Regions from separate parts of the Mesorhizobium sp. WSM4898 genome, predicted to be linked through region 3. Evidence: predicted binding sites of a transcription regulator. Region 3 holds the regulator's gene; each other region holds the start of a gene.
What was found. The regulator LexA, encoded in region 3, represses DNA repair genes until DNA is damaged. The targets are predictions, from matches to a motif close to TGTTCNNNNTGTGTTCNG.

Region 1: the regulator LexA is predicted to act here: its motif matches at 4,115-4,132, upstream of P9228_RS01935 (YifB family Mg chelatase-like AAA ATPase).
Region 2: the regulator LexA is predicted to act here: its motif matches at 1,639-1,656, upstream of parE (DNA topoisomerase IV subunit B).

The regions. Positions count from the first base shown of each region.
Region 1 is NZ_JARTVQ010000001.1:379,289-385,125, forward strand. It holds gene P9228_RS01925 (hydantoinase/oxoprolinase family protein) at 1-39, shown strand, start outside; gene P9228_RS01930 (malate synthase G) at 292-2,466, shown strand; gene P9228_RS01935 (YifB family Mg chelatase-like AAA ATPase) at 2,490-4,019, opposite strand; gene gshB (glutathione synthase) at 4,164-5,105, opposite strand; gene P9228_RS01945 (GtrA family protein) at 5,173-5,547, opposite strand; gene P9228_RS01950 (glycosyltransferase) at 5,547-5,837, opposite strand, start outside.
Region 2 is NZ_JARTVQ010000003.1:29,780-35,616, reverse strand. It holds gene P9228_RS14835 (type II and III secretion system protein family protein) at 1-413, opposite strand, end outside; gene cpaB (Flp pilus assembly protein CpaB) at 529-1,467, opposite strand; gene parE (DNA topoisomerase IV subunit B) at 1,722-3,776, shown strand; gene P9228_RS14820 (FUSC family protein) at 3,820-5,837, shown strand, end outside.
Region 3 is NZ_JARTVQ010000003.1:377,708-383,544, reverse strand. It holds gene trpD (anthranilate phosphoribosyltransferase) at 1-895, shown strand, start outside; gene trpC (indole-3-glycerol phosphate synthase TrpC) at 897-1,712, shown strand; gene moaC (cyclic pyranopterin monophosphate synthase MoaC) at 1,715-2,194, shown strand; gene glp (gephyrin-like molybdotransferase Glp) at 2,196-3,401, shown strand; gene lexA (transcriptional repressor LexA) at 3,518-4,252, shown strand; gene P9228_RS16540 (ComEC/Rec2 family competence protein) at 4,236-5,837, opposite strand, start outside.

The DNA of each region.
Region 1 (5,837 bases), on a different contig from region 3:
GTGGCGGTGGCCTCAGGGCGCCCAAGGATTGCGGTGTGAGCGCGCCTTCCCCCTTCTCCCCTTGTGGGAGAAGGTGTCGCCGGAGGCGACGGATGAGGGGTGCTCCAGGGAACACCAGCGCCGCATTCCGCTGGAACACCCCTCATCCGTCTCGGCGCTTGCGCGCCGATCCACCTTCTCCCACAAGGGGAGAAGGGAAACCGCGCCGCACCTTCACCCTAAGCCGAATTGACCCTTGAACCCCAAACATGTCAAAGCCCCGGCAAAGCCTACCCATCTGGAGACGTGCTGATGACCGACCGCATCGAGATCGCCGGGTTGCAGATTGCCCGGGAGCTCCATGACTTCGTCGCCGAGGAGGCAGCAGTCGGCACCGGCATCGATCCGGAAAAGTTCTGGGAGGGCTTTTCCGCCATCGTCCACGACCTCGCGCCGAAGAACCGCGCGCTGCTCGCCAAGCGCGACGCCATGCAGGAGAGGCTGGACGACTGGTACCGCGCCAACGGCGCGCCGGTCGACATGGAGGTGTACAGAACTTTCCTCGAGGAGATCGGCTATCTGGTGCCGGAAGGCCCGGCCTTCAGCGTCTCGACCGAAAATGTCGATCCGGAGATCGCGGTCGTCGCCGGGCCGCAGCTGGTCGTGCCGGTGATGAACGCGCGCTATGCGCTCAATGCCGCCAATGCGCGCTGGGGCTCGCTTTATGACGCGCTCTACGGCACCGACGCCATTCCCGAGACCGCAGGTGCCGAAAGAGCCAAGGCGTTCAATCCCACGCGCGGCGCCAAGGTGATCGCCTGGGTCAGGGACTTCCTCGACCAGTCCGTGCCGCTCACCACCGGCAAATGGGCCGGCATCAACGGGCTCTCGGTGGCGAACGGCGCGCTGAAGGTCGGCGAAGGCGCCGGCGCCACCACGCTTGCCGACCCGAAGCAGTTCGTCGGCTACCGCGGCGACGCCGCCACGCCGGAAGCCGTGCTTCTGGTAAAGAACGGCCTGCATATCGAGATCGTCGTCGACCATGCCAGTCAGATCGGCAAGACCGATGCGGCCGGCATTGCCGACGTCGTCCTCGAGGCCGCCCTGACCACCATTCAGGATTGCGAGGATTCGGTCGCCGCGGTCGATGCCGAGGACAAGGTCGTCGTCTATCGCAACTGGCTCGGCCTGATGAAGGGCGATCTGGCGGAAGAGATCACCAAGGCCGGCAAGTGCTTTGTCCGCAAGCTCAATCCGGACCGCCGCTACACGGCGCCGAATGGCGGCCAGCTGCTGCTGCCCGGACGCTCGCTGATGCTGGTGCGCAATGTCGGCCACCTGATGACCAATCCGGCGATCCTCGACCGCGACGCCAACGAGGTGCCGGAAGGCATCATGGACGCGGCGCTCACCGCGCTGATCGCGCTGCACGATGTCGGCGACAACGGCCGCCGCGCCAACTCCCGCGCCGGCTCGATGTATGTGGTGAAGCCCAAGATGCACGGGCCGGAGGAAGTCGGCTTCGCCGTGGAAATCTTCGATCGCGTCGAGGCCCTGCTCGGCATGGCCAAGAACACCATCAAGATGGGCATCATGGACGAGGAGCGGCGGACCACCGTCAACCTCAAGGAAGCGATCCGCGCCGCAAGGGAGCGCGTCGTGTTCATCAACACCGGCTTCCTCGACCGCACCGGCGACGAGATCCACACCTCGATGGAAGCCGGCCCGATGATCCGCAAGGGCGACATGAAGCAGGCGGCCTGGATTTCCGCCTATGAGGCGTGGAACGTCGATACGGGCCTGGAATGCGGCCTCGCCGGCCACGCCCAGATCGGCAAGGGCATGTGGGCGATGCCGGATTTGATGGCGGCGATGCTCGAGCAAAAGATCGCGCACCCCAAGGCCGGCGCCAACACCGCCTGGGTGCCCTCGCCGACCGCGGCGACGCTGCACGCCACGCACTATCATAAAGTGGATGTGCACGCCGTGCAGGCGGCGCTGAGGAGCCGGCCGAAGGCCAGGCTCGACGACATCCTGTCGGTGCCCGTGGCGGTGCGGCCGAACTGGACGCCGGACGAGATCCAGCGCGAGCTCGACAACAACGCGCAAGGCATTCTCGGCTATGTCGTGCGCTGGATCGATCAGGGCGTCGGCTGCTCGAAAGTGCCCGATATCAACGATGTCGGCCTGATGGAGGACCGCGCCACGCTGCGCATTTCCTCGCAGCACATCGCCAACTGGCTGCGCCACAAGGTGTGCTCGGAGATCCAGGTCCGGGATTCGCTGCAGCGCATGGCGGCGATCGTCGACCGCCAGAATGTCGGCGACCCGCTCTACCGGCCGATGGCGCCCGACTTCGACAAGTCGATCGCCTTCCAGGCCGCCTGCGACCTGGTGTTCAAGGGGACAGTCCAGCCCAACGGCTACACCGAGCCGGTGCTGCATGCGCGCAGGCTGGAGCTGAAGGCGAAGGACCGGGCGGGGTAGCGCCGCGAAGCTCGCCAGGGACCTTACGCCGCCTGCGCCATGCGCTCCGCGCTCATGCGGTAGGAGATCGCCTCGGCGAGATGGATGCGGCCGACGGTTTCGCTGGCGTCGAGATCGGCGAGCGTCCGCGCGACCTTCAGCACGCGGTGATAGGCTCGCGCCGAGAAGGCGAGCTTTTCGCTGGCGTCCTTGAGCAGCGTCAGCCCGGCGGCGTCGGGCCTGGCGATCGCCTCGACGACCGAAGGCGGGCAGTGCGCGTTGGTGGTGGCCGCCGCACCCAGCCTTTCCAGCCGCTCGCGCTGCATGGCCCGGGCGCGCGCCACGCGCTGCGCCACAGCGGCACTGGCCTCGGCCTTGTCCGGCCGGATCAGGTCGCTTGCCGAGACTGCCGGCACTTCGATCCTGAGATCGATGCGGTCGAGCAGCGGGCCGGAAATGCGCGCCTGGTATTCGGTGCGGCAGCGCTCGCCGCGCAGGCAGCGATAGCCGGGCTCGCCCGACATGCCGCAGCGGCACGGGTTCATCGCCGCCACCAGCTGGATGCGCGCCGGATAGGTGACGCGGTGGTTGGCGCGCGCGATCACGCAGTCGCCGGTCTCCAGCGGCTGGCGCAGCGCGTCCAACGTCTGCGGCGTGAATTCCGGGAACTCGTCGAGGAACAGCACGCCGTGATGCGCAAGCGACACTTCGCCCGGCCGCACGCGCAAGCCGCCGCCCACCATTGCCGCCATCGACGCCGAATGATGCGGCGCGCGGAACGGCCGTCGGTCTGTCAGCTTGCCTTCGCCGAGCTCGCCCGCCACCGACGCGATCATCGAGACTTCGAGCAGCTCCTTCGGCGCCAGCGGCGGCAAGATCGAGGGCAGCCTTTGCGCCAGCATCGACTTGCCCGAGCCCGGCGGTCCGACCATCAGGAGATTGTGGCCGCCCGCCGCCGCCGCTTCCAGCGCCCGCTTGGCGCTTTCCTGGCCCTTGATGTCGGCAAGGTCCGGCAGATCGCGCGCGGCGACCTGGATGCCTGCCTCGGGACGCGACAGCACCTGGGTGCCGCGAAAATGGTTGGCGATGGCGATCAGGCTGCGCGGCGCCAGGATATCGAAATCCTTGCCGGCCCAGGCTGCCTCCGGCCCGCAGGCGAACGGACAGATCAGGCCTTTGCCTTCGGCGTTGGCGCCGATCGCCGCCGGCAGCGCGCCGGCGACAGCGGCGATGGTGCCGTCGAGCGACAATTCGCCGAGCACGACATAGCCGGCCAGCATATCGCCCGGAATGGCGCCGAGTGCGGCCATCAATCCGAGCGCGATCGGCAGGTCGTAATGGCTGCCTTCCTTGGGCAGGTCCGCCGGCGCGAGATTCACCGTCACCTTCTTCGACGGCATCGACAGGCCGGAGGCATGAAGCGCCGCCTGCACGCGTTCCCGGCTCTCTGCCACCGCCTTATCCGGCAGGCCGACGATCTGCATGCCGACCTTGCCCGGCGCGATCATCACCTGGACATCGACCGGCACGGCCTCGATGCCCTGGAAAGCCACCGTGCGAACCCGCGCTACCATCTTGTCTCAAGCCCCCGGAACCGGCTCGCTCGCCGGTCCTGCGATCAGGCGGCGAGCGGGATCAGGTTAGACAACCACAGATTTGCAGCTTAAGCAAGAACATTACGGGAACATACGGTCCCGCTCAGGGGCAGCTGAGGGGCGCTACTTCCGCTTTCCTTCCACGCAGTCCCAGAACAGGGCAGCAATGTCCGCGCCGCCGAAGCGCCGCACCTCGCGCACGCCGGTCGGCGAGGTGACGTTGATCTCGGTCATGTAGTCGCCGATGACATCGATGCCGACGAGGATGAAGCCGCGTTCCCTGAGCGCCGGCCCGATGCGGGCGCAAATCTCGCGTTCGCGCTCCGTCAGCTCGGTCTTCTCGGCGCGGCCGCCGACATGCATGTTGGAGCGCGAATCGTGCTCGGCCGGCACGCGGTTGATGGCGCCCACCGGCTCGCCGTCGATCAGGATGATGCGCTTGTCGCCCTTGCGCACGTCCTTGAGATAGCGCTGAACGATATAGGGCTCGCGAAACAGTTGGCCGAACATTTCGAGCAGCGAGGCAAGGTTGCGGTCGGCCTCGTGCAGATGGAAGATCCCCGCCCCGCCATTGCCGTAGAGCGGCTTGACGATGATATCGCCGAACTCCTTGCGGAAGGCGGCCACCTCCTGGGGGTCCTTGGTGATCAGCGTTTCCGGCATCAGGTCCGGGAATTCGGTGACGAAGATCTTTTCCGGGCTGTTGCGCACCCAGGCCGGGTCGTTGATCACCAGTGTCTTCGGATGGATGCGTTCCAAAATGTGGGTGGTGGTGATGTAGTTCATGTCGAAGGGCGGGTCCTGCCTGAGCAGCACCACGTCCATCTCCGACAGATCGGTGCGCACCGGCTCGCCTAGCGAATAATGGCTGCCCTTCTCGTCGCGCACCTGCATCTCCTCGGCGCGCGCGAACACCTTGCCGTCCCGCATCGACAGCCGGTCGGGCGTGTAGTGGAAAAGCTGGTGGCCGCGCCGCTGCGCTTCCAGCGACAGCGCGAACGTGGTGTCGCCGGCGATCGACACCGTCGAGACATGGTCCATCTGGACGGCGATTTTCAACGGCATCTCGGGTCTCCGGCAATCTCTGCCGCCGATATAGGGAAATCGGCGGCTTCTGCCAATCGGCCAGAGATTATCGGTCGAAGACCAGCCGGGAATAGCCGACGAAGGACAGCGCCATCGCGACCAGCGAGGCGACCGTCAGCGCCGCCAGCGGCGGCAGGGAGGGCAGCGCGAACAGAAGGGCACAATAGACGAGATAATTGACGATGCTGGTGGCGACGCCGACGCCGCCGTAACGCGCGCCTTCCTGCGCGATGCCTCGGCTCGACGGCGCAAAGGTCAGATGCCGGTTGATCTGCCAGGTGACGGTGAGCGCGAAGCCGATCGACAGCACGCGCGCCGCCAGCGGTCCGAGCGGCGTGACGGAAAGCAGCAGCCAGAGCGCGGCCGCATCGGCAACGAAGCCGATGCCGCCGGCAAGCACGAAGCGGGCAAGCCGGACCATCAGGCGGCTCGCGAGGCCTTGCCCGGCTCCCTCTTCGGGGAGGCCTCGCCGTTGAAGCCCGCGCGTCGCTCGATGCGGCCGGCAGGGATGGAAAGATAGAAGATGCGCTTCTGTTCGGCCCGGCCGCGCGACACCGAATCGAGGATCAGCCCGGTGACCATCGCCAGCATGGACAAGAGGAGCAGGCCAACCGACAGCACCCAGGTCGGCATGCGCGGAACAAGTCCTGTCTCGGCGAACTCGATCAGCACCGGGATCATCAGCCCGATGCTGGCCGCCAGGAAGAACAG
Region 2 (5,837 bases), 350 kb from region 3:
ATCTTGCTCGCCTTGTCGGCCGCGACCGCGTCTTCCGCCTCGCCCGAAAGCACCACGCGGCCGTTGGCCGAACCGACCTTGATCTTGGCATCCGGCACGCTGGCGCGGATGGTGTTGGCCAGTTGGTCGGTGTCCAGCGTCACCTCGATGTCGATGGTGCCGACGAGCTGCTTGTTCTGATCGAACAGCGCGATGCCGGTGGTGCCGAGATTGTTGCCCAGCACATAGAAGGACTTGTCGGTCAGCGGATTGACGTTGGCGATCTCCGGATCGCCGATGACGATCTGATAGAAGGCCGCGTTCGTCATGATCGTCTTGGGCTTGCCCTTGGCGACTTTGATCGAGGCGTTCTTGGTCGCCGAGACGTATACGACGTCGTTGTTTGCCTGGGCCGGCGCTCCAAAGGCCAGCATTCCGGCGGCTGCCAGAAAGGCGCCCGCCACCATAGCACGCAGAAGGCGCCGCCCTCTCGTCGTCCGTTCTTTGTTCAACACAGGCATTGTCCCGTTCCCGGCCGGTCCCCACCGGCTATTGTTCTTGTTCCTTGGAAGGAACGACGTCTCCGTCGGCGGGCTTGGATGGAACCTTGTATTCCTCCACCTTCGTGCCACGGGACACGATCACCGTCTTGAATTTTGGCTCCTCCGGCTCCTTCGCCACCGCCTTGACCAGCGAGGCGGCGCTTGCCTCGGCGCTCGCGGCAACCGAACCGCCGAAGGAAGAGATGGTGGTAAGCCCGTTGCCGCTGGCGCTGGCATCGGCGGCGGACCGCAAAGACAGCGACAAGGAGCCGACGGTGCGGGCGAGCGCTACCTTCTGCGCCCCTTCGTTGGTGACCTCGAGGGTCACGGAATTGGCGACCTGCGGCTCGGTCTTGCGCTCGTCCGCGCCCTGCCCGACCGAAAGCACCTTGGCGTCGGACACGACGATTTCGGACGTGACCGTCGAGCCGGCTGCCCCTTGCGCGTTCTTGGACACTTCCTGGATTTCGCCGGCATCGCGCGTCAGCACGACGTCGACCCGGTCGCCCGGCGTGATGAAGCCGCCGACGCCGGCGATCTCGTCGGTGCGGATGGTGACTGCCCGCATGCCCCGCGACAGCATGTTGGAAAGTGTGGCGCGGCCATTCGGTCCCGACAGCTTGGCGAGCAGCACCGGCTCGTTGACCTCGATCGGCGACAGCACGACGCGGCTGCCTTCGGCCAGCAGCTTGTCGACGGTCGGGAAGGCGCCTTGCGGCAGAGAATCCTGCGGCCACGGAATTTCGGTGAGTTGCGACCGGTCGAGCTGCATGCCGTAGCGCAGCGGCGCATTCGCCACGACGATGGTCTTGAACTCGACTTTGGGCTCGTGCGGCACCACGATCGATGCCGTCTTCTGCTCGGACTGGGCCCTCGCCTGGCTTTTGACCCAGAAGTCCGCGGCAAAGATCGAGATCGCGCCGAAAACGGCTGCGATGCCGATCATGGTTATGGCCCTGCCCTTCACAACGAAACCCCTGACGCCCCGTGGTCTTTTGCCGTTGAGGCTCACGCTAGGCGTTAATGTTAAAGAATCAGGAATCCGAAGGGGTGGAGCCCGCCCTATTTCCGGCGGCTTGGTTATCGAATGGTTTTGGAATAAGAGACAGTTTGATCCCTGAACGGAACAGGAACTCGTTCGCCCGCCAAAAGCGTGGCAGTATCGAGGAGTGATTCGCAGTACCGGACTTAATGGCTAGCATGGACGACACCAGCGATCTTTTCGGCAACCCGGAAAAGCAGCCCCAGCAAGTACGCGCGCCCTCGCGGCCGGCCGATCCGCTGGTGCAGGCCGCGAAGCGCTCGGCCGCCGCCCGCGACGGCAGCGAGAGCTACAGCGCCGCCGACATCGAGGTTCTGGAGGGGCTGGAGCCGGTGCGGCGGCGCCCAGGCATGTATATCGGCGGCACCGACGACAAGGCGATGCATCATCTCTTCGCCGAGGTGATCGACAATTCGATGGACGAGGCGGTGGCCGGCCACGCGACCTTCATCGACGTCGAGCTTTCGGCGGACGGATTTCTTACCGTCACCGACAATGGCCGCGGCATTCCGATCGACCCGCATCCGAAGTTCAAGAAGCCTGCGCTCGAAGTCATCATGACGACGCTGCATTCGGGCGGCAAGTTCGACTCCAAGGTCTATGAGACCTCCGGCGGTCTGCACGGCGTCGGCGTATCCGTCGTCAACGCGCTGTCCGATCACCTCGAGGTCGAGGTCGCGCGCGGGCGCCAGCTCTATCGCCAGCGCTTCTCGCGCGGCGTTCCGGTGAGCGGGCTGGAGCACCTCGGCGAGGTGCACAACCGCCGCGGCACCAGGACCCGCTTCCATCCCGACGAGCAGATCTTCGGCAAGGGCGCCGCCTTCGAGCCGGCCCGGCTCTACCGCATGACTCGCTCGAAGGCCTATCTGTTCGGCGGCGTCGAGATCCGCTGGACCTGCGATCCCTCGCTGATCAAGGAAAAGGATCAAACTCCGGCCAAAGCCGAGTTCCATTTCCCGGGCGGCCTCAAAGACTACCTCAAGGCCACCCTCGGCGACGAATTCCAGGTCACGCGCGAAGTCTTCGCGGGCAAAAGCGACAAGCAGGGCGGCCACGGCTCGCTGGAGTGGGCGGTGACCTGGTTCGGCGGCGACGGCTTCCTCAACTCCTACTGCAATACGATTCCCACTCCCGAGGGCGGCACGCATGAGGCGGGCTTCCGCAACGTGCTGACGCGCGGGCTTCGCGCTTATGCCGACCTCATCGGCAACAAGCGCGCCTCGATCATCACGACCGAGGACGTCATGATCTCGGCCGCCGGCATGCTGTCGGTATTCATCCGAGAGCCGGAATTCGTCGGCCAGACCAAGGACAGGCTGGCCACCATCGAGGCGATGCGCATCGTCGAAACCGCCATCCGCGACCCGTTCGACCACTGGCTGGCCGACAACCCGCAGGAAGCCTCGAAGCTTCTCGAATGGGTGATCGCGCGCGCCGACGAGCGTGTGCGCCGGCGCCAGGAAAAGGAAGTCTCGCGCAAGAGCGCGGTACGCAAGCTGCGCCTGCCGGGCAAGCTCGCCGACTGCACGCAGAACGCCGCGGCCGGCGCCGAGATCTTCATCGTCGAGGGCGACTCGGCCGGAGGCTCGGCCAAGCAGGCGCGCGACCGCGCCAGCCAGGCGGTGCTGCCGCTGCGCGGCAAGATCCTCAACGTCGCCAGCGCCGGCAACGACAAGCTTGCCGCCAACCAGCAGATTTCCGACCTGATCCAGGCGCTCGGCTGCGGCACCCGCTCGAAATATCGCGACGAGGACCTGCGCTACGACCGCGTGATCATCATGACCGACGCCGACGTTGACGGCGCGCATATCGCTTCGCTTTTGATCACCTTCTTCTACCAGGAGATGCCGAACCTGATCCGCGGTGGCCACCTCTATATGGCCGTGCCGCCGCTCTATTCGATCCGTCAGGGCGGTAAGGTGGCCTATGCGCGTGACGACGCGCACAAGGACGAATTGCTGCGCACCGAATTCACCGGGCGCGGCAAGGTCGAGATCGGCCGCTTCAAGGGCCTTGGCGAGATGATGGCCTCGCAGCTCAAGGAAACCACGATGGACCCGAGGAAGCGCACGCTTCTCAGGGTCGACGTGATCGATGCCGAGCAGGCGACCAAGGACGCCGTCGACGCGCTGATGGGCACCAAGCCCGAGGCCCGCTTCCGCTTCATCCAGGAACGTGCCGAATTCGCCGAGGCCGACGTGCTGGATATCTGAACGCGGACTGGTCCATAACAGGCTCCGGCACGGAGACTTGCATGTGACCTGGACGCGGCTGAAGGATCTAGCCGGGACACCGTTAAGTGAGTTGACCCAGCCGACGCGTTCGGACTGGATCTTCGCGCTGCGAACGGTTTCTGCCGGGCTGATCGCGCTGCTTGCCGCTTACGCCTTAAAGCTCGATCATCCGCAGTGGGCGATGATGACCGTGTTCATCGTCGCGCAGCCGGTCGCCGGCATGGTGCTGGCGAAAGGCTTCTACCGCCTGCTCGGTACGCTGGCCGGCGGCCTGGCGGCGATCGGCATCACATCGCTGTTCGGCACCAATCCCTGGCTCTTGGTGACGGTGCTGGCACTATGGATCGGCGTCAGCACCCTCGTTTCCTCGCTGCTGCGCAATCCGGAAGCCTATGGCGCCGCCCTTGCCGGCTATACAGCGATGATCATCAGCCTGCCGGCATTCGGGCAGGCGCATCTCGTCGTCGATCTCGCTGTCGCGCGCTGCGCGGAAATTGTGCTCGGCATCGTCTGCGCCGGCGTCACCAGCCGGCTGATCCTGCCGAAGCTCGCGGCGGACGCCATCATCTCCAGGCTGAAACGCAGCATTCTCGATCTCGCCGACTACGCCTCAGGCGCCTTTTCCGACGGCGATCCGGCCGGTCTTGCCGCTCTCCAGCGCAAGCTGATCACCGATGCCCAGACACTTGCCGAAATGCGCACCTATGCGCGCCTCGAAGCGCCGAGCTTCGCGACCCGCGCCCATCCGGTCCGGCGCACGATCGGACAGCTCCTGTGGGCGCTCTCGGCGGCCCGCGCGCTGCATACCCATGTCGCGCCGGAGAATGCGACGCTCATCCCTGTTCGCAGCGAGTTGAAGGCAATCGTCGGGGAACTCGCTACGACGCGCGACGCGTTGGACGACACCGGCCCATGGGTGGCCCGGCTCGAGGCAATCGCGATCAGGGCAAGAGAAATGGCGCCGGTGGCCACCGATCCCGGTGAAGACAAGGTCGGCACCATCACCCGCCTCACCATTGCCGCCGATTTCGCGGAGGCGCTGAAGCAGGTGATGCGCGGCTTGGATGCGCTTCGCTCGCCGGTTTCCCGAACGTCTCGTGAGCGGCAGCAACCGGCCCTGGTCGTGCACCGCGACTATCATGCGGCCTGGCGCAATGCGGTGCGCGCCGCGCTCGCCACGCTTCTGGTGGCCGCCTTCTGGCTGACCACCAAATGGTCGGAGGCGGCGGGCACCGTCATTCTCGTCGCCGTCGTCTCCAGCCTGTTCGCGGCGCGTCCCGATCCGGTTCAGTCGGCCTGGGGCTTCTTCACCGGAACGCTCCTCGCTTTGCCTTTCGCTTTCCTCGGCCAGATCGCAATGCCGGCGCTGCCCGGCTTCGGCTGGTTCACCCTCTTTGTCGTGCCGATCCTGGTGCCGGCAGCGCTCGGCATGGCCAATCCGCGGCATGTCGGCGTGGCCACCGCCTTCGCCATCAATTTCTTGGCTTTCCTCAGCCCGCACCAGATGATGACCTATGATCCCGGCCCGTTCTTCGCCGGATCGGCATCGATCCTGGTCGGCATCCTGATCGCCATCGGCGTCTTCATCGTCGTTCTGCCGGCCAATCCCTGGGCCACTGTTGAGCGCATCTCGAAGGCGATGCGCGAGGACCTGGCGCGCCTTTGCCTGCATGAGCGCGTCCCCAGGCGTTCGGCCTTCGAAAGCCTGGCCTATGACCGGATGAACCAGTTGATGCCGCAACTGCAGCAGACCGGGAGGAAAGGCGACCCTATTCTTGGCGGCAGCATTGCCGCCGTGACCGTCGGCCTCGAAGTGCTCCGGCTGCGCCAGGCGCAACTGAACTCCACCGTGCCACGCGAGACGGTCGAGTCGATCGGCAACTTCCTGCGCGGCCTGGCGCGGGAATTGCTGTTCAGGAGGCATGGCGAGCCGCAGACCTCGACCATCGCCGTGGCGCGGGAATATGCGGCGAGCATCGCCGGTCGCAGCGACCGGCCGGAAATGCTTCAGGTCGCGGCCTCACTGCGCATCATCGCTGC
Region 3 (5,837 bases):
CGGTGGCTTCCTGATGGCGTTGCGCGTGCGCGGCGAAGCCGTGAGCGAGATCTCCGGCGCGGTCGCCACGATGCGCGCCAAGATGCTCCGCGTCGAAGCCCCGCGCGGCGCCATCGACATCGTCGGCACCGGCGGCGACAATTCGCACTCGGTGAACATTTCGACCGGATCGGCATTCGTCATCGCCGCCGCGGGTGTTCCGGTGGCCAAGCACGGCAATCGCGGCCTGTCCTCGCTGACCGGCGCGGCGGATGTGCTGATGGCCCTCGGCGTCAAGGTCGACATCGCACCGGAGACGATCGGCCGCTGCATCCAGGAGGCCGGCGTCGGCTTCATGTTCGCGCCAGCGCATCATCCGGCGATGAAGCATGTCGGTCCTGTCCGGGGCGAGCTCGGCACGCGCACCATCTTCAATCTGCTCGGGCCGCTGTCGAATCCAGCCGGCGTCGGCCGGCAGATGGTTGGCGTCTTCCTGCCCGAATGGATCATGCCGGTGGCTGAGACGCTGAAGGCGCTGGGTACCGATCATGCCTGGATCGTGCACGGCGACGGTTATGACGAGATCACCACCACGGGCGAGACGCAGGTCGCAGAGCTCGCCGGCGGCGAGATCCGCACCTTTACCCTCACTCCGGAAGCGGTCGGACTGAAGCGGCATAACAAAGAGGATCTGCGCGGCGGCGAAGCGGCCTACAATGCCAAGGCATTGCGCGATATGCTGGGCGGCGCTGCCGGCGCTTATCGCGACACCGTGCTGATGAATGCCGGCGCCGGGCTGGTGGTGGCCGGCAAGGCGACGACGCTCGGCGATGGCACCGAGGCAGCAGCGCAGGCCATCGACAGCGGCCGGGCGCTCGCGGTGCTCGACAAGCTCATCGAGATTTCGAACGGTTAGAATTTTGTCCGATATCCTGCGCAAGATAGAAGCCTACAAGCGCGATGAGATCGCCGCCGCAAAGCTCAGCGCGCCGCTTGCCGAGGTCAAGGCGAAGGCCAAGGATGCGGAACCCCCGCGCAGCTTCCTTGCGGCGCTTGAGGCCAAGCGGAAGGCCGGCGGCTTCGCGCTGATTGCGGAGATCAAGAAGGCCAGCCCTTCCAGGGGCTTGATCCGCGCCGACTTCGACCCGCCGGCGCTCGCGAGGGCCTATCAACAAGGCGGTGCTGCCTGTCTTTCGGTGCTGACCGACGCACCGTCCTTCCAGGGCGCGCCCGGCTTTCTGACCGCAGCGCGCGCCGCCGTTAGCCTGCCCGCCCTGCGCAAGGATTTCCTCTTCGACCCGTATCAGGTTCATGAAGCCCGCGCCTGGGGCGCGGACGCGATCCTCATCATCATGGCGAGCGTCGACGACGCCTTGGCCAGTGAATTGGAAGCCACGGCCTTCGATCTCGGCATGGACGCGCTGGTCGAGGTGCATGACGAACAGGAGATGGAACGCGCGCTTCGCCTCTCGTCGCGGCTGATCGGCATCAACAACCGCGATTTGAGAACCTTCGAAACCAGCCTCGACGTTTCCGAGCGGCTTGCCGCCATGGTCCCGGACGACCGGCTGCTGGTCAGCGAGAGCGGCATCTTCACCCATCAGGACTGCCGGCGGCTGGAAAAGAACAAGATCGGCACCTTCCTCGTTGGCGAAAGCCTGATGCGGCAGGCCGACGTGGCCGCCGCGACCGCCCTTCTGCTGACGGGCAAGGCGCCGGCCGAGGCCGTTTGAGGATGCCCGCGCTTACGCATCTCGGCGCCAAGGGCGAAGCCAACATGGTCGATGTCGGCGGCAAGGCCGAGACGACGCGCACGGCCATCGCCGAAGGGTATGTCACCATGCAGCCGGAAACGCTGGAGATGATCCTGGCCGGCGACGCCAAGAAAGGCGACGTGCTGGGCACGGCGCGCATCGCCGGCATCATGGCGGCCAAGAAGACGCATGAGCTCATCCCGCTTTGCCATCCCCTCCTTCTCACCAAGGTTGCCGTCGAGATCGAGCCCGATCGCGCGCTTCCCGGCCTGAGGGTCACCGCGCTTGCCAGGGTTACCGGCAAGACCGGGGTCGAAATGGAGGCGCTGACCGCGGCGTCGGTTGCCTGCCTCACCATCTACGACATGGCCAAGGCAGCGGACCGCGCCATGGCGATTTCCGGCATCAGGCTGGTCGAGAAAGCCGGCGGCAAGTCGGGCGACTACAAGGTAGGTCCTTAGCATGGCTTTGCTTCCGGTCGCCGAGGCGCTCCAACGCCTGTTGGACGGCGCGACCGCGCTGCCAGGCGAAAGCGTGCCGCTGGCCGACGCGTCCGGCCGGGTGCTGGCCGACCCCGTGGTGGCTCTGCGCACCCAGCCGCCCTTCAATGCGTCGGCGATGGACGGCTATGCCGTGCGGGCCGCCGACGTAGCCTCGGCGCCGGCGCGGCTCTCCGTGATCGGCATGGCGCCCGCCGGGCGTGGCTTCACCGGCTCTGTCGGCAAGGGCGAGGCCGTGCGCATCTTCACCGGCGCGCCGCTCCCCGAAGGCGCCGATACCATCGTTATCCAGGAGAATGTCCGCGATCTCGGCGGCGGCGGCATCGAAGTGACCGAGCCGACCGTGGAGGGACGAAACGTCCGTCGCCGCGGCCTCGACTTCTGCGAGGGCGACCTGCTCCTCGAAAAAGGCCGCCAGCTCGATCCGGCGGCGCTTTCGCTGGCGGCATCGGCCAACCATCCGAGTCTCAACGTGGTGCGGCAGCCGCTGCTCGCCATCATCGCCACCGGCGATGAATTGCTGCCGCCGGGCAGCGCGCTCGGCCCCGACCAGATCATCTCGTCGAATGCCTGTGGCGTCACAGCTACGGCCCAGTCGGTCGGCGCGCGCGCGCTCGACCTCGGCATTGCCGCCGACCGCAAGGACGCGATCGCGGCCCTGGTCAAGAAGGCGGTCAAGGCCGGCGCCGACGTCATCGTCACGCTTGGCGGCGCCTCCGTCGGCGACCACGACTTGATCCATGACGTGCTGACCGGCGAAGGCATGCAGCTCGACTTCTGGAAGATCGCCATGCGTCCCGGCAAGCCGCTGATGTTTGGCCGGCTCGGCGACATTCGCTGCATCGGCCTGCCCGGCAATCCGGTCGCAAGCCTGGTCTGCTCGCAGCTGTTCCTGAAGCCGCTTCTGGCGCGGCTGGGCGGCCGGTCCTGCCGTCAGGAAATCCGCACGGCCCGGTTAGGCGTCGCAATGCACGCCAACGATCTCAGGCAGGACTATGTGCGCGCCGTGGTCCGCGAAGATGCGGGGGGGTTGATCGCAACACCGTTCGGCATCCAGGATTCCTCGATGTTGAGGATGCTCGCCGATGCCAATGGCCTGATCGTGCGCCAACCCTTCGCACCGGCGGCTGAAGCCGGCGAGGAATGCAGCGTTCTGATGTTACGCTGAACAAAACGTCAACACATTCACTAAACTTTAAACGGTTGCGGAACACAACTGGAACAGATAGTGTTTGTTCTGGGTTTGTTTTTCTGATTCTGGTTTCAGAACCCATGGGGGCCGCCATGCTGACGCGCAAACAACATGAACTGCTGATGTTCATCCATGAACGGCTCAAGGAAAGCGGCATTCCGCCGTCTTTCGATGAGATGAAGGAAGCGCTCGACCTTGCCTCGAAATCGGGCATCCACCGCCTGATCACGGCGCTGGAGGAGCGCGGTTTCATTCGCCGGCTTCCGAACCGGGCGCGTGCCCTTGAAGTGCTGCGCCTACCTGACTCGATCGCGCCCGGCCTCAATGCGGCGAAGAAGTTCTCGCCGAGCGTCATCCAGGGCGGCCAAGGCAATCTCGGCCGCCAGATCAAACCCGCGGCGCCCGCCCGCACGCCGACGCCCAGCAATGACGACGACGCCGTTTCAGCCGTCTCCATCCCGGTGATGGGTCGCATTGCCGCCGGCGTGCCGATCGACGCCATCCAGCACCAGACGCATTCGATCACAGTGCCGCCGGACATGATCGCGGGCGGCGAGCACTACGCGCTCGAGGTCAAAGGCGATTCGATGATCGAGGCCGGCATCTTCGACGGCGACACGGTCATCATCCGCAACGCCAGCACTGCGAGCCCCGGGGAGATCGTCGTGGCGCTGGTCGATGACGAGGAGGCGACGCTGAAGCGCTTCCGCCGCAAGGGCGCCTCCATCGCGCTCGAGGCTGCCAATCCGGCCTATGAGACGCGCATCTTCGGTCCCGATCGCGTGAAGGTTCAGGGCAAGCTCGTCGGGCTCATCCGCCGCTACTGAGGGGCTGCGGCTTGGCTTCCGGCTTCTCGGGCTTCTTGTAAGGCGCCAACCCCCTCGCCTCACGCGAGTATCGCCGCTGTTCGTGCCAAGGGCGGTACGGTTTTTCGACGGCGTATTGAATGGTTGCTCGCGCCGTCGCCGATTGCGGATCGAAGAAGACAGCGCCGCTGCCGTCGCGCGCGAGCTGCCGCTTGGTGACGACGAGAATACGTGGATCGCGGCAGGGATTGTAGGCCGTGGCGTCGTTGATGACGATGAGGTCTGCGAAGTCGCAGGCAGGCCGGGCTGCTTCGCGGTTCTCGGCGAGCGCGACGATCGCGCCCGATGGATGCCGGCCAATGCAGAGGTCGCCCGTGCAGTAAAAGGGCGATCCAGGCGGCAGGTCGACGGGATCGGCCAAGTCCAGTGTGCCCTTGGCGAATGTCTCCGGCGGCACGATCGTTTCGGCCTTGAGCGCGCGTTTCCAGTTATCGGTGGTGAACTCGTTCGAGCGGGCACGATTGATGGCGAGTTCGCCGCCGCCGATCGGCATCGCCACCAGATGCGCGTCCTCCGAGATCAGCAGGTCCGGCGTGCGCACCTGCGGGATGATCATGACGGCCGCGGCAGCGAAAGGAATTGCGGCCAGCCTGAGCCACGTAGTCGCCATCGTGGCGATGACGAGCGCGATCGTCGCCAGCAGCACCGAATGGATCGAGATCAGGCCCACGGCATCGACCGGCGACCACTCCGAAATCCACGCCGAGATCGCGATCATCGCCGCTAGGCCCTTGCCCATCAAATAGAGGAAGGGCCCGTCGAAGCCGAACGGCATCATGACCGCGCTGGCGACGGCGAGAAACATCACGATCGTGACGATCGGCATGATCGCGAGATTGGCCAGCAGGCTGAGCGGCGAGACGCGCTGGAAATGCCAGATGGCAAACAGCGCCGTGGCACTTCCGGCAATGATCGACGTCATTGCGGCGCCACCTGCTCCGACTGCCAGTTTGTGCGACATGAACCGCAGGAACGAACGCTTTTCCGGCGGCGCTCTCACCTTGCCGGCGCGGTAGTCGGACCAGCCGGCATAGGCGCCGACAAGGGCGGCGGTTGCCGCGAACGACATCTGAAAGCTCGGGCCAACCACTTCATGCGGCGACACCAGGATGACGGCGATGGCCGAGATCGCCAAGTTGCGCATCGTCAGCGCGGCGCGGTCGAAAAGCACGGCGATCAGCATGACGGCCAGCATGATGAAGCTTCGCTCGGCGGCGACCACCACGCCGGAGATGACGAGATAGGCGGCGATCGACATAAGCGCGATTGCCGCGGCATATTTCTTCACCGGCCGGCGTGACGAAAAATCCGGGAACAGCGCAAAGGCGCCGCGCAGCAGAAGCATGACCGTGCCGGCGACCAGCGCCATGTGCAGGCCCGAAATCGAGATGATGTGATAGATGCCGGTCCGCCGCATCGCCTCGTTGATGTCCTCCGGAATGCCGGCGCGCACGCCGACGATCAGTGCGGCGGCAATTTCGCCTTCGGGTCCGCCGACGGTGCTTCTGATGTGGTCGGCAATGTTTTCGCGCGTGTTCTCGATGGC